DNA from 2 places in the Lysinibacillus sp. F12 genome. Region 2 is predicted to be linked to the other one. Evidence: riboswitches for the same ligand, from Rfam matches in the RefSeq annotation. Region 2 holds a riboswitch; the other holds the start of a gene.
What was found. A riboswitch is a leader RNA that binds a small molecule or an ion and turns the genes downstream of it on or off. The one in region 2 is predicted to bind cobalamin.
Positions count from the first base shown of each region.

Region 1: linked by a shared signal. The riboswitch ahead of mmgD (citrate synthase) and the one ahead of AC3CH7_RS22015 (ABC transporter substrate-binding protein) in region 2 are both predicted to bind cobalamin.

Region 1 covers NZ_JBYMLP010000002.1:238,193-243,479, forward strand. Annotated here, with positions in the region: gene AC3CH7_RS08185 (bifunctional 2-methylcitrate dehydratase/aconitate hydratase) at 1-881, opposite strand, end outside; gene mmgD (citrate synthase) at 980-2,101, opposite strand; cobalamin riboswitch at 2,291-2,485, opposite strand; gene AC3CH7_RS08195 (NUDIX hydrolase) at 2,717-3,202, shown strand; gene AC3CH7_RS08200 (ABC transporter ATP-binding protein) at 3,250-4,068, opposite strand; gene AC3CH7_RS08205 (ABC transporter ATP-binding protein) at 4,071-4,844, opposite strand; gene AC3CH7_RS08210 (ABC transporter permease subunit) at 4,855-5,287, opposite strand, start outside.
Region 2 covers NZ_JBYMLP010000007.1:77,885-83,171, forward strand. Annotated here, with positions in the region: gene AC3CH7_RS22005 (class I adenylate-forming enzyme family protein) at 1-635, shown strand, start outside; gene AC3CH7_RS22010 (acyl-CoA dehydrogenase family protein) at 637-2,304, shown strand; cobalamin riboswitch at 2,365-2,547, shown strand; gene AC3CH7_RS22015 (ABC transporter substrate-binding protein) at 2,692-3,663, shown strand; gene AC3CH7_RS22020 (FecCD family ABC transporter permease) at 3,660-4,661, shown strand; gene AC3CH7_RS22025 (adenosylcobinamide amidohydrolase) at 4,658-5,287, shown strand, end outside.

The sequences.
Region 1 (5,287 bases), on a different contig from region 2:
GCCGTTTGAGCATGAAACTCTGCAGGATATGAAACTTTAAAGAGGACATTTTCCATAACATAAGATGCAAGTGGTCTCGCAAGCTTTAATTCTTGCTTATGAAAGAGCACATCTTGGAATCCCCAGCCTGGTGCAGATAATGCAGTTGCATAGCCCATTTCCCCTTTCACAGCCATCATTGCTAGTTGTACGGCCCTGCTTGTAGCATCGCCAGCAGCCCATGATTTTCTTGATCCCGTATTAGGAGCATGTCGATAGGTTCTTAAACTTGAATTATCAATCCAAGCATTTGATAGAGCATTGACAATCTCTTGATGAGTGCCCCCTAAAGCCTTTGTAACAACAGCTGTTGTCGCTATTTTGACAAATAAAACGTGATCTAAGCCAACACGATTTAAGCTATTTTCGAGTGCAAGTATTCCTTGTATTTCATGGGCTTGAATCATCATTTCTAAAACATCTTTCATTTGGAGAGGCTCTTGCCCTTCTGCAACACGTACACGACTCAAATAATCAGCTACAGCTAAAATACCACCAAGATTATCAGAAGGATGCCCCCATTCTGCCGCCAACCATGTATCGTTATAATCCAACCAACGGATCATACAACCGATATTAAAGGCACCTTTAACTGGATCAAGGACATAGGATGTTCCTGGAATACGAGTACCATTTGGAACGACTGTACCTGGTACTACAGGACCTAGAAGTTTTGTACATTCAGGATATTGTAAAGCTAAAATGCCACAACCTAACGTATCCAATAAAACATATCGAGCCGTTTCGTAAGCTTCTTCGCTCGTAATCTTTGTGTTTAATACGTAATCCGCAATATCAATAAGAAGCTGGTCTGTCATCGTTTTTTCATTCGTTTTAATCATCTATATCTTCCTTTCAAGGTATGAATTTGATATACTAGTATGCTGATGGGCATTGGTCAGAATGTCCATCAGCTCTATGGCGAGTTGTTAAAACTTGATTATACCGACAATTCTTCAAGGTTATGACGCTCGCCTATATAATGAACACGAGGTCTAAATAATCGATTATTGTCATGTTGTTCGATCACATGTGCACATAAACCGATCGTTCGAGAGCCAAAGAAAATAGGCGTATATAATTCAATTGGTAAGCCCAGCATGTAGTACACGGGCGCAGCATAATAATCTAAATTTGGATACAAGCCTTTTTCCTCCACCATCACTTTTTCACCGGCTTCGCACATGTGATATAAGCAGTCATCCCCTTGCTCCAAGCATAGTTTATACAAAGCTTCTTTCATGATCTGCGCTCTTGGGTCCATTTTTTTCATATAGACACGATGGCCAAAGCCCATTATTTTATCTTTATTTTTGAGCTTGTTTTTCAGCATCGCTTCAAAGCCCTCCACAGTCTTAGCTTCAAGCAGCATATACATGACTGCCTCGTTCGCCCCACCATGCAAATTTCCTTTCAATGATGCGACAGCACCAGTTAGAGCACCATACAGATCGGATTGTGTGGAGGCAATAACACGAGCAGCAAAGGTCGAATTCGGCATTTCATGTTCACTATATAAAACAAGTGATTGGTCAAAAATTCCCTCTTCTAATGGTGTTGGTTTTCTTCCAGTAATCATGTAATAAAAATTAGCACTATAAGAAAGCTGACTATCCGGTTCTACAACATCTTGACCATTTAATACACGGTAGCTATTCGCAACGATGTTGGGCATTCCACCTAAAAGTCGATATGCTCGTGTTACATTCATTTCAGTCGAACGATCATGGATGTGCTGATCATACCCTGCTAACGCTGAAATTCCAGTTCGAAGGCCGTCCATCGCATGTGTCCCATTTGGTAATAAGTTGAAAATTTGAAAAAGCTCTTGTGGAACGTGATAGTTTTCTTTCAATTTATCCTGTACGTCAGCTTGTTGCTCAGTAGTTGGTAGGTTTCCGTGCAATAATAAATGGACAATATCTAAATAGGCGTATCGCTGAGATAGTTCAATCAAATCATAGCCACGTATAACAATTTGACTGCCTACTACGTCTAAGAAAGACAGTTTTGTTTCCGCAGCAATAACTCCATCAAGACCTGGTGAATACGTTAACTCCATAGATTACAACCCCTTTGTTTAATCATTCTTGTAAGCGTTACCATTCAAACTCGAAAGAACAACAAAAAAACAACTTCTATCCTTTAGAAGTTGTTAATCTACAAAAGTATGACAGAACAAAAAACAGTGAACTTACATCCATTCACAATCATCATACAGTAGCTAACACCTCCCTATCCTCGTAGGTCAATTGATGCTTATTTAGTGGCAGGTCTCCTGACTTATCATCAACGTTCCTATAACACCTTCCCGTTTTGAAGAACAAAACAGTGGTCTCGTTATGGAACTCCTACATACAGTTGCGGGACAGTGTTGGACTCACACCAACTTCCCTTTTAATCAAATGGAATCAAACCCATTTGAACCACCAAAATTTAGCATATTCAATTTGTCTTTTTACCTTAACATAGAGGTTTCCAAACAATCAATATAGGTAAAATTCAGAAAAGACTGATTATAAAAAGCTATTTTTCATTTTTGACGAACTATTCTGCATATTTAAGCATTATTTCGCTCAAAAAAAGATTGTTAATCAATCCCAATGGAGCTATATTTATGAAGCCTGCTTTAAAAAAGCGATTTGTTTTGCATTACGATGAAACGAGGAGTGACGGGATGGGCTATATAACTGAATTAAGAAAGCTTATCGGTAATAGACCAATTATAAGCGTTGGTTCGACAGTTCTTGTTGTTAATGATGATAAGAAAATACTCTTTCAACATCGTTCAGATACGTTGGATTGGGGATTACCTGGCGGTTCAATGGAAATAAACGAAACATTAGAGCAGGTTGCTGCTCGTGAACTTTATGAGGAAACTGGTCTCGTGGCTAAAGAGTTTGAGTTTATCGGTGTTTTTTCAGGACCTGATTATTACTACTGTTATCCGAATGGCGATGAAATCTATACAGTCATTCACCTTTATAGAGCTAAACATGTAAGGGGTGTATTGGAAATGAAGGATGGTGAGAGCTTAAGCCTCACTTATTTCAGTAAGGAAGAACTTCCGAATAATATGGAACAGAGGACGGTCGCTCTCTTAAACAACCTAGAGGGCAAAATATGGGGGTTCGAAAGCTCCTTTACGAAGCTTTCCAAATAACAATGTAAGAATTTTAATAAGGACTTTCTTCGCAAAGACATTTCAGATCATTCCAAACTAGTATTCTTGTGAATTCTTTCGCGAGGGTGACTGGGCAAAATCGCGTTGTATAGCTCAAGTGATGCGGAATGCTTAAATGGTTCACCTTTCATGATTTCCTCTACTAGCTGACCATTTTGCATGACGAGGATGCGATCTGAAATAAAGCGTGTAGCCTGTAAGTCATGAGAAATGAAAATGTATGCAAGTTGCAAATCCTTTTGTAGTGTCTGCAGTAATTGAATGATTTGTTTTCGCAAAATCATATCTAAACTACTAATGGGTTCATCTAAAACAATTAATTTTGGATGTAAGGCAAGCGCTCTTGCAATGTTCACACGCTGTTGTTGTCCCCCACTAAGCTGGGAAGGATACTTTTCGGCAATAGATTTTTCTAACTCTACATGATTAAGTAATTCCTTTACCTTATAGTGTCTCTCAGCTGAGCTATAATGCTCGAAATTTAGGTACGGTTCCTCTAAAATTTGAAAAATAGTGTGCTTTGGATTTAATGAATGATAGCTATTTTGGAAGACTGCTTGTAAATCTCTCCGTATCATTTTTTTCTGTTGGCTAGTGGCATCATAAAGATTAACCCCTTGAAATAGAACCTCACCGGCTGTTGGCCTTTCCATTCCTAATATAATTCGGCCCAATGTGCTTTTTCCTGAGCCACTTTGTCCAACAATGCCTAAGCATTCCCCCTCCTGAAGTGAAAATGATACTTTCTGTAATACAGGAGCATCCTGTCTTCGCTTGAATATGAACGGTCTATGTGCATAGTTCTTCTCAATATTTCTCACTTCTAGTAGCTTCAATTTTTTCACCTCTAAAACATCATTCGGGATTGTAATAGTTTCTTTGTATAAGGATGCTGTGGTGCATCAAAAAAATCATAGACATTCGCTTGTTCAATTAGTTCCCCCTTATACATCACGGCTACATCATCAGCTAGTTCAGCAATAACGCCTAAATCATGCGTCACAAGAAGTATGGCTGCCTGTGTTTCCAGGCGAATCCGATCAAATAATGTCAATACCTGTTTTTGGTTGACTGTATCAAGAGCTGTCGTTGGCTCATCAGCTATGTATACCGAGGCTTGAATTGCGAGTGACAAAGCAATCATTACACGCTGTAGCATTCCCCCACTTAATTGGAATGGATAATAGTGTAAAAGTTTCTCGGGATTAGGTAAATTAACTTTTGACATGCTTTCCATAGCAATTTGTCTAATTTCATTTTTAGTTATAACAAAATGAGCCTTTAATGATTCACGAAAATGACTTTCAATGGTTTGCACACGGTCAAAGGCAGTCGAAGGATTTTGCATAATAATAGATAGATGTCTTCCACGATAAGCTCTCATTTGAGCAGCATTTATCTTCAATAAATCTTGTTGATGGTAGAATATGTGCCCTTTGATAATCTGCGCTCTAGACGGTAAGGCTTGCATGATAGCTTGGCAAAGCATGGTTTTCCCACTACCGCTTTCGCCAATAATCCCCAAAACGCGGCCTTGATAGGCTGTCAGATGAATGGCGTTTAAAATATTTTGTTCTCCAATTTTGACCGATAAGTCTTTCACTTCTAAAACTTTCTTCATAACTTCCCCTTTACTGGTCAGGCGTCTTTAAACTACTTGCCAAAACATTACATACTAGGACAACTAGAACGATAGTAAGCCCAGGATATAGCATTAATTCGGGATGTTGGCGGATATATTGCTTCCCTTCATTTACCATCATTCCCCACTCAGGAGTGGGAGCCTGCACGCCAAGCCCTATAAAGGAAAAGCCTGCAATCTCTAAAATAACCTTTCCCATATCTAATGCAACAATCGTTACAATAGGAGGCCAAACATGAGGGAGATAGTGACGAATAATTAATTTCACACCTGTAGTACCGCTTATTCTTGCCGCTAGAATAAAATCCTTTTCATTCATGCCGATAAATAAACTTCGAATTAGTCTTGAATAATAAATAAGCTGTGTCAAAATAAGTGCGATTAACACATTTTTTAAGCTTGGCCCTAATACACCTAAAAGC
Region 2 (5,287 bases):
AGTCATTCCGCACAACTAATTTAACATGTGTTTATGGATTAACAGAGGCGGGGCCAAGTGGATCATTGCTTTTTGGTAAGGAGCATGAAGAAAAGGCTGGGAGTATTGGTCAACGTGCACCTTTAGGTACAGAGATACGTATTGTTAACGACCATGGCGAAGATGTACCAGCAGGAGAAGTAGGGGAAATCGTTTTATTTGGTGAGGGTAATATGCTCGGTTACTACAGAGATGAAGTGGCAACCAATGCGGCATTTATAGGCGGCTGGTTAAAAACAGGGGATCTCGCTCGTATGGATGAAGACGGTTTTATTTGGATTGTTGATCGAAAGAAAGATGTGATTATTTCTGGTGGAGTCAATATTTACCCGAAAGAAATAGAAGATTGCCTTTTAAGCTTTGAGGGGATATTTGAAGCGGCAGTAATTGGTGTTCCACATCCACAATGGGGTGAGACAGTGAAGGCTGTTTATTCGGCTAAACAGGATATTGATGAAGATGCTCTAAAAGATTTTTTAGAGGGGCGGCTTGCTAAGTATAAATTACCACGTATTTTTGAAAAAGTGGAAGCGCTACCACGGAATGCCTCAGGCAAAATTTTAAAGCAATCTTTGAAAGGACAAGAGGTGAGATAGCATGAAAGTTTTACAACAGGAAATAGCACGTACAAGCAATTTCTTTACAGGTGATGAAACGCTTCAGAAAGTGTTGGAAATGATGTTGGGTAAAGAATTTTCATCTTATGCGCATCGAGAATTGACGGACTTTGGTGAGCTATGTGCTGGCGCTATAGACGTGAGGGCGAAACATACCGATCGACAAGGGGAGCCTCGCCTTCAAAGGTATAATGCCTATGGTGAAGAGGTCTCAGAGGTGTGGGTCAATGACGGCTACAAAAAAACAATTGAAGAGACATATAATACGGGTATTGTTGGTTATGTGCATAAGGATATTCCCCAACTAGGTCACAAGGGGAATTATGTCTATAGCTTTGCGCAAGGTTATTTACTGTCACATGCAGAGCCCGGTTTTTATTGCCCTGTGACATTAACGATGGCCACTGCCTATTTATTAGACCATTATGCAGAGGAAGAAGTTAAGCAGCGTTTCTTACCACATGTTTGTGCAACAGGCGATTTAGAGCTATATGAGGGGGCGACATTTTTAACAGAACGTCAAGGAGGCTCAGATGTTGGTGCAAATGTAGTAGAAGCAAAACTTGTAGGGAATGAGTACCGCCTCTATGGTGAAAAGTATTTCGCGTCTAATGCTGGAATGTGTGGGGTTGCAATGGTGTTGGCACGAATAGATGGTGCACAAGCAGGCTCTAAAGGATTAACTCTATTTGCAGTTCCATGGCGAAATGAAGATGGATCGGTTAACCATCTTCGTATTCGACGACTCAAAGATAAATTAGGTGTGAAAGCCGTTCCATCTGGTGAGGTAGAGTTTGATGGAGCACTCGCCTATGTAGTTGGTGATCCAAATAAAGGGATTTATTATATGTTGGAGGCGCTTAATTTATCAAGAATTTGTAATGCAGTGGCATCCATTGGTATTATGCGCCGTGGCTTCTTGGAGGCGAAGCATTATGTGTCAAATCGATATGCCTTTGGTAAACCTTTAACACAGTACCCTATGATTCAGGATACATTGGGTAAATATGCTGCTAAGCTGCATGTTGAAGTAGCCACGATTTTTGATCTTATTCAATTATACGACAAAGTGACAAGTGGTCAGGGGACAGAACAAGACATCATAATGAATCGTTTATATATTGCCATTATGAAAAAGGAAACGGCAGAGCAGGCAGTTCATTATGCAAGTGAAGCAATTGAGCTACATGGCGGGAATGGCTATATTGAAGACTTTGTAACACCACGCTTACTAAGGGATGCGCAAGTGTTGACTGTATGGGAGGGTACGGCTAATATACTAGCGTTGGAGCTTATTCGCTTAGTGGATAAATACAGAGCACATGAATTGTTTGTTCAAGAGATGAGCGAGCGATTAGAAGTATTAACAGACCATTCATTAGTGAAAATCGTTCAAGAGCAATTAACTAAACTATCGGCAACATTACAAATTTTTAGTGCTCTCGATGAAGCTACAAAAACGTTTGAAGCAAAGGATGTTGCCCAAAAAATGGCTCATTTATATGAAAGTGTCATCGCAGTTGAATGGGCACAAAAATTTGGTGGGAAATATGAAAAACTTGCGGATGTTTATTTAGAGCAAACTTGGTCATTACGACCGATTGGTGCTTCGATGAAAACCGTACAGTATTTTGATGAAATTGTCTAACAACCTTTGGAGTCGCCTTGATATAGAGGCGACTTCTTTTAATTTCATGTATAATATAATTCAACTGAATATTATAAAGGTTCTTTACTTATGTAAAGTGAAAAGGGAAATCGGTGTAATTCCGATGCGGTCCCGCCACTGTAAGTGTGAGTTTTTTCAAATAATGCCACTGAAAATTTCGGGAAGGCTTGAAAAAACGTAATGAGCACAAGCCAGGAGACCTGCCTTTATAGCATAGACATGACAGCCTACGAGGATAGGATGGTGGATTTTGTATCAGTTTTTTGGTGCGATTTTGACCCCTCATCATTCGAAGATGAGGGGTCTTATTTTGATGGAAGAACACTTCTAACACATGAACGCACAAATCTACGAAGGAGGATTCACATGAAGAAATTTTGGAAAATAGGAGTATCGGCATTTTTAACGATAGGGTTGCTAGCAGCTTGTGGACAAGAGGCGAAAAATGACAAGTCCGCAGCTACAGAGGAGCAAACACAACAAGAAACGTCTAAGGTGGAAGAGGCAACATTTCCAATAACTATAACGGATGCTATTGGAAAGGAGATGACTCTAGAGGCCCCTCCTGAGAAAATAGTGTCACTTATTCCAAGTAATACAGAGATATTATTTGGCCTAGGTTTAAAGGATGAAATAGTCGGGGTTACAGACAATGACGATTATCCACCAGAGGTAGCTGAAAAGGATAAGGTTGGTGGCATGGAGTACAATATTGAACAAATTATTGCCTTAAAGCCAGACATCGTTTTTGCACATGAATCTAGCATGTCTCTTTCAGAATCAGCCATTGCACAGCTTGAATCGGCGGGCGTGAAAGTATTTGTTGTAAAAAATGCCCAGAATTTTAATGAAACCTATACAACGATTGAACAGCTTGGTCGTGCCACAGGGAAATTACCAGAGGCTGAAAACATCATTGCTGACATGAAGGCGAAAGTAGAAGCAGTACAGGAGAAAGTGAAAGACGTTGAACCTAAGAATGTTTTTGTAGAGGCCTCTGACGAACCTAATATTTATACAGCTGGTCAAGGCACATTTATGAACGCAATGCTGGAGATGATTCATGCAAAAAATGTAGCAGCAGATGGTGATAATTGGTATGAAATTAGTGCAGAACAAATTATCACAAAAAATCCAGATGTCATCGTGGTGACATATAGCTATGTACCTGATATTTTAACAAAAATACCAAAGCGTGCTGGTTTCGATACAATAAATGCAGTGAAAAATAATGCCATTGTGCAAGTAGATGAAAGCACAACAAGCCGTCAAGGACCGCGTTTAGCGGATGGTCTTGAGGAGTTAGCAAAAGCCATCTACCCTGAGGTATTTAAGTGAAAAAAGTAGTAACAGCCTATGTATTAACATGTACGCTTTTTATCATTAGCATTTGGTGTGGCGTAGCTATAGGCTCTGTTCATATTCCGATAGAAGTGCTGTGGAATCAGTCAGTTGATGAAACGGCTGCCAATATCTTTTGGAAAATTCGCTTGCCTCGTGTGCTTTTAGCAGGGCTAGTAGGGGCTGCTCTCGCTATTGCGGGAGCAGCTTTCCAGGGCTTGCTAAAAAATCCGCTAGCAGATCCATATACATTAGGTATTTCATCCGGTGCTTCTGTCGGTGCAGTCATGACAATTTTTTTTAATATTTCGATACCTGTTGTAGGCTTGTATGCCTTACCTACCTTTAGCATGATAGGCGCAATCATTACAATGGTTGTAGTTATGAGCTTTGCTAGAATAGTAGACCGTTCGCTAAAGATGGAAACCCTTATTTTAACGGGCGTTATCTTTAGTTCATTTTTAGGGTCGTTAATCTCGTTAATGATTGCCTTATCGGGAGAGGAGCTACGCCAAGTAATCGGCTGGCTACTGGGTTCTGTATCTATGCGTGGTTGGCCGTATGTTCAAATGATTATCCCATTCGTTATTGTGGGTTCCCTTATGCTGTGGACGCAGAGACGTGAGCTTAATGTTTTATTATATGGGGAAGAAAGAGCGAAGCATTTAGGTGTCAATGTAAAACGTAGTAAGTATTTGATTTTAGTAGGTGGTTCTATGCTGACTGGAGCAGCGGTAGCTGTTTCAGGCACAATTGGCTTTGTAGGGTTGGTTGTACCACATATGACAAGAATGATTTGGGGTTCTGATCACCGTCATTTACTGCCATTATCATTTTTTAATGGTGCAACATTACTTATAATTTGTGATTTAGTCGCAAGAACAATCATCCTGCCAAGGGAACTGCCCATTGGTGTCATTACTGCATTTATTGGAGCGCCTGTTTTTTCCTATATTTTTTATAAACAACGGAGAAGCAAGGGGGTGCGGGCGTGATTTTTGTTGAACATCTATCAGGTGGTTATGAAGACGTACCAATCGTCAAGGATATAAGCTTTACGGTTGAGAAAGGAAAAATTCTTGGCATATTAGGGCCAAATGGTAGTGGGAAATCCACATTATTAAAGGTAATGAGTGGTATTCTACCAGCTGTTGAGGGCACAATTTCTATTGATGGACAAAACATTCTGTCCTACAATGCCCGTGCTTTAGCAAAAAAAATGGCTGTTTTACCACAGCTTCATGCGAATGCTTTCTCAAACAGTGTAAGAGAGACTATTTCGCTTGGACGTTATCCACATCAAACGGGCTTTTTTTCAAGTTGGTCTGAGCAAGATGAACAAGCGGTTCAACATGCAATGCTGCAAACAGGTATAAAACGTTATGAGCATACACCTATGGAATTTTTATCGGGAGGCGAACAGCAAAGAGTTTTTGTTGCACAGGCCCTTGCTCAAACTGCGGAAATTTTACTGCTAGATGAGCCGACAAATCATTTAGACATTGCCCATCAACGTCAAATTTTAGATATGGTTCGGAAGGAAGCAGTCGAGTGTGGATTAACAGTAGTGATGGTATTACACGATATGAATTTAGCCTCTCTCTATTGTGATGAATTATTG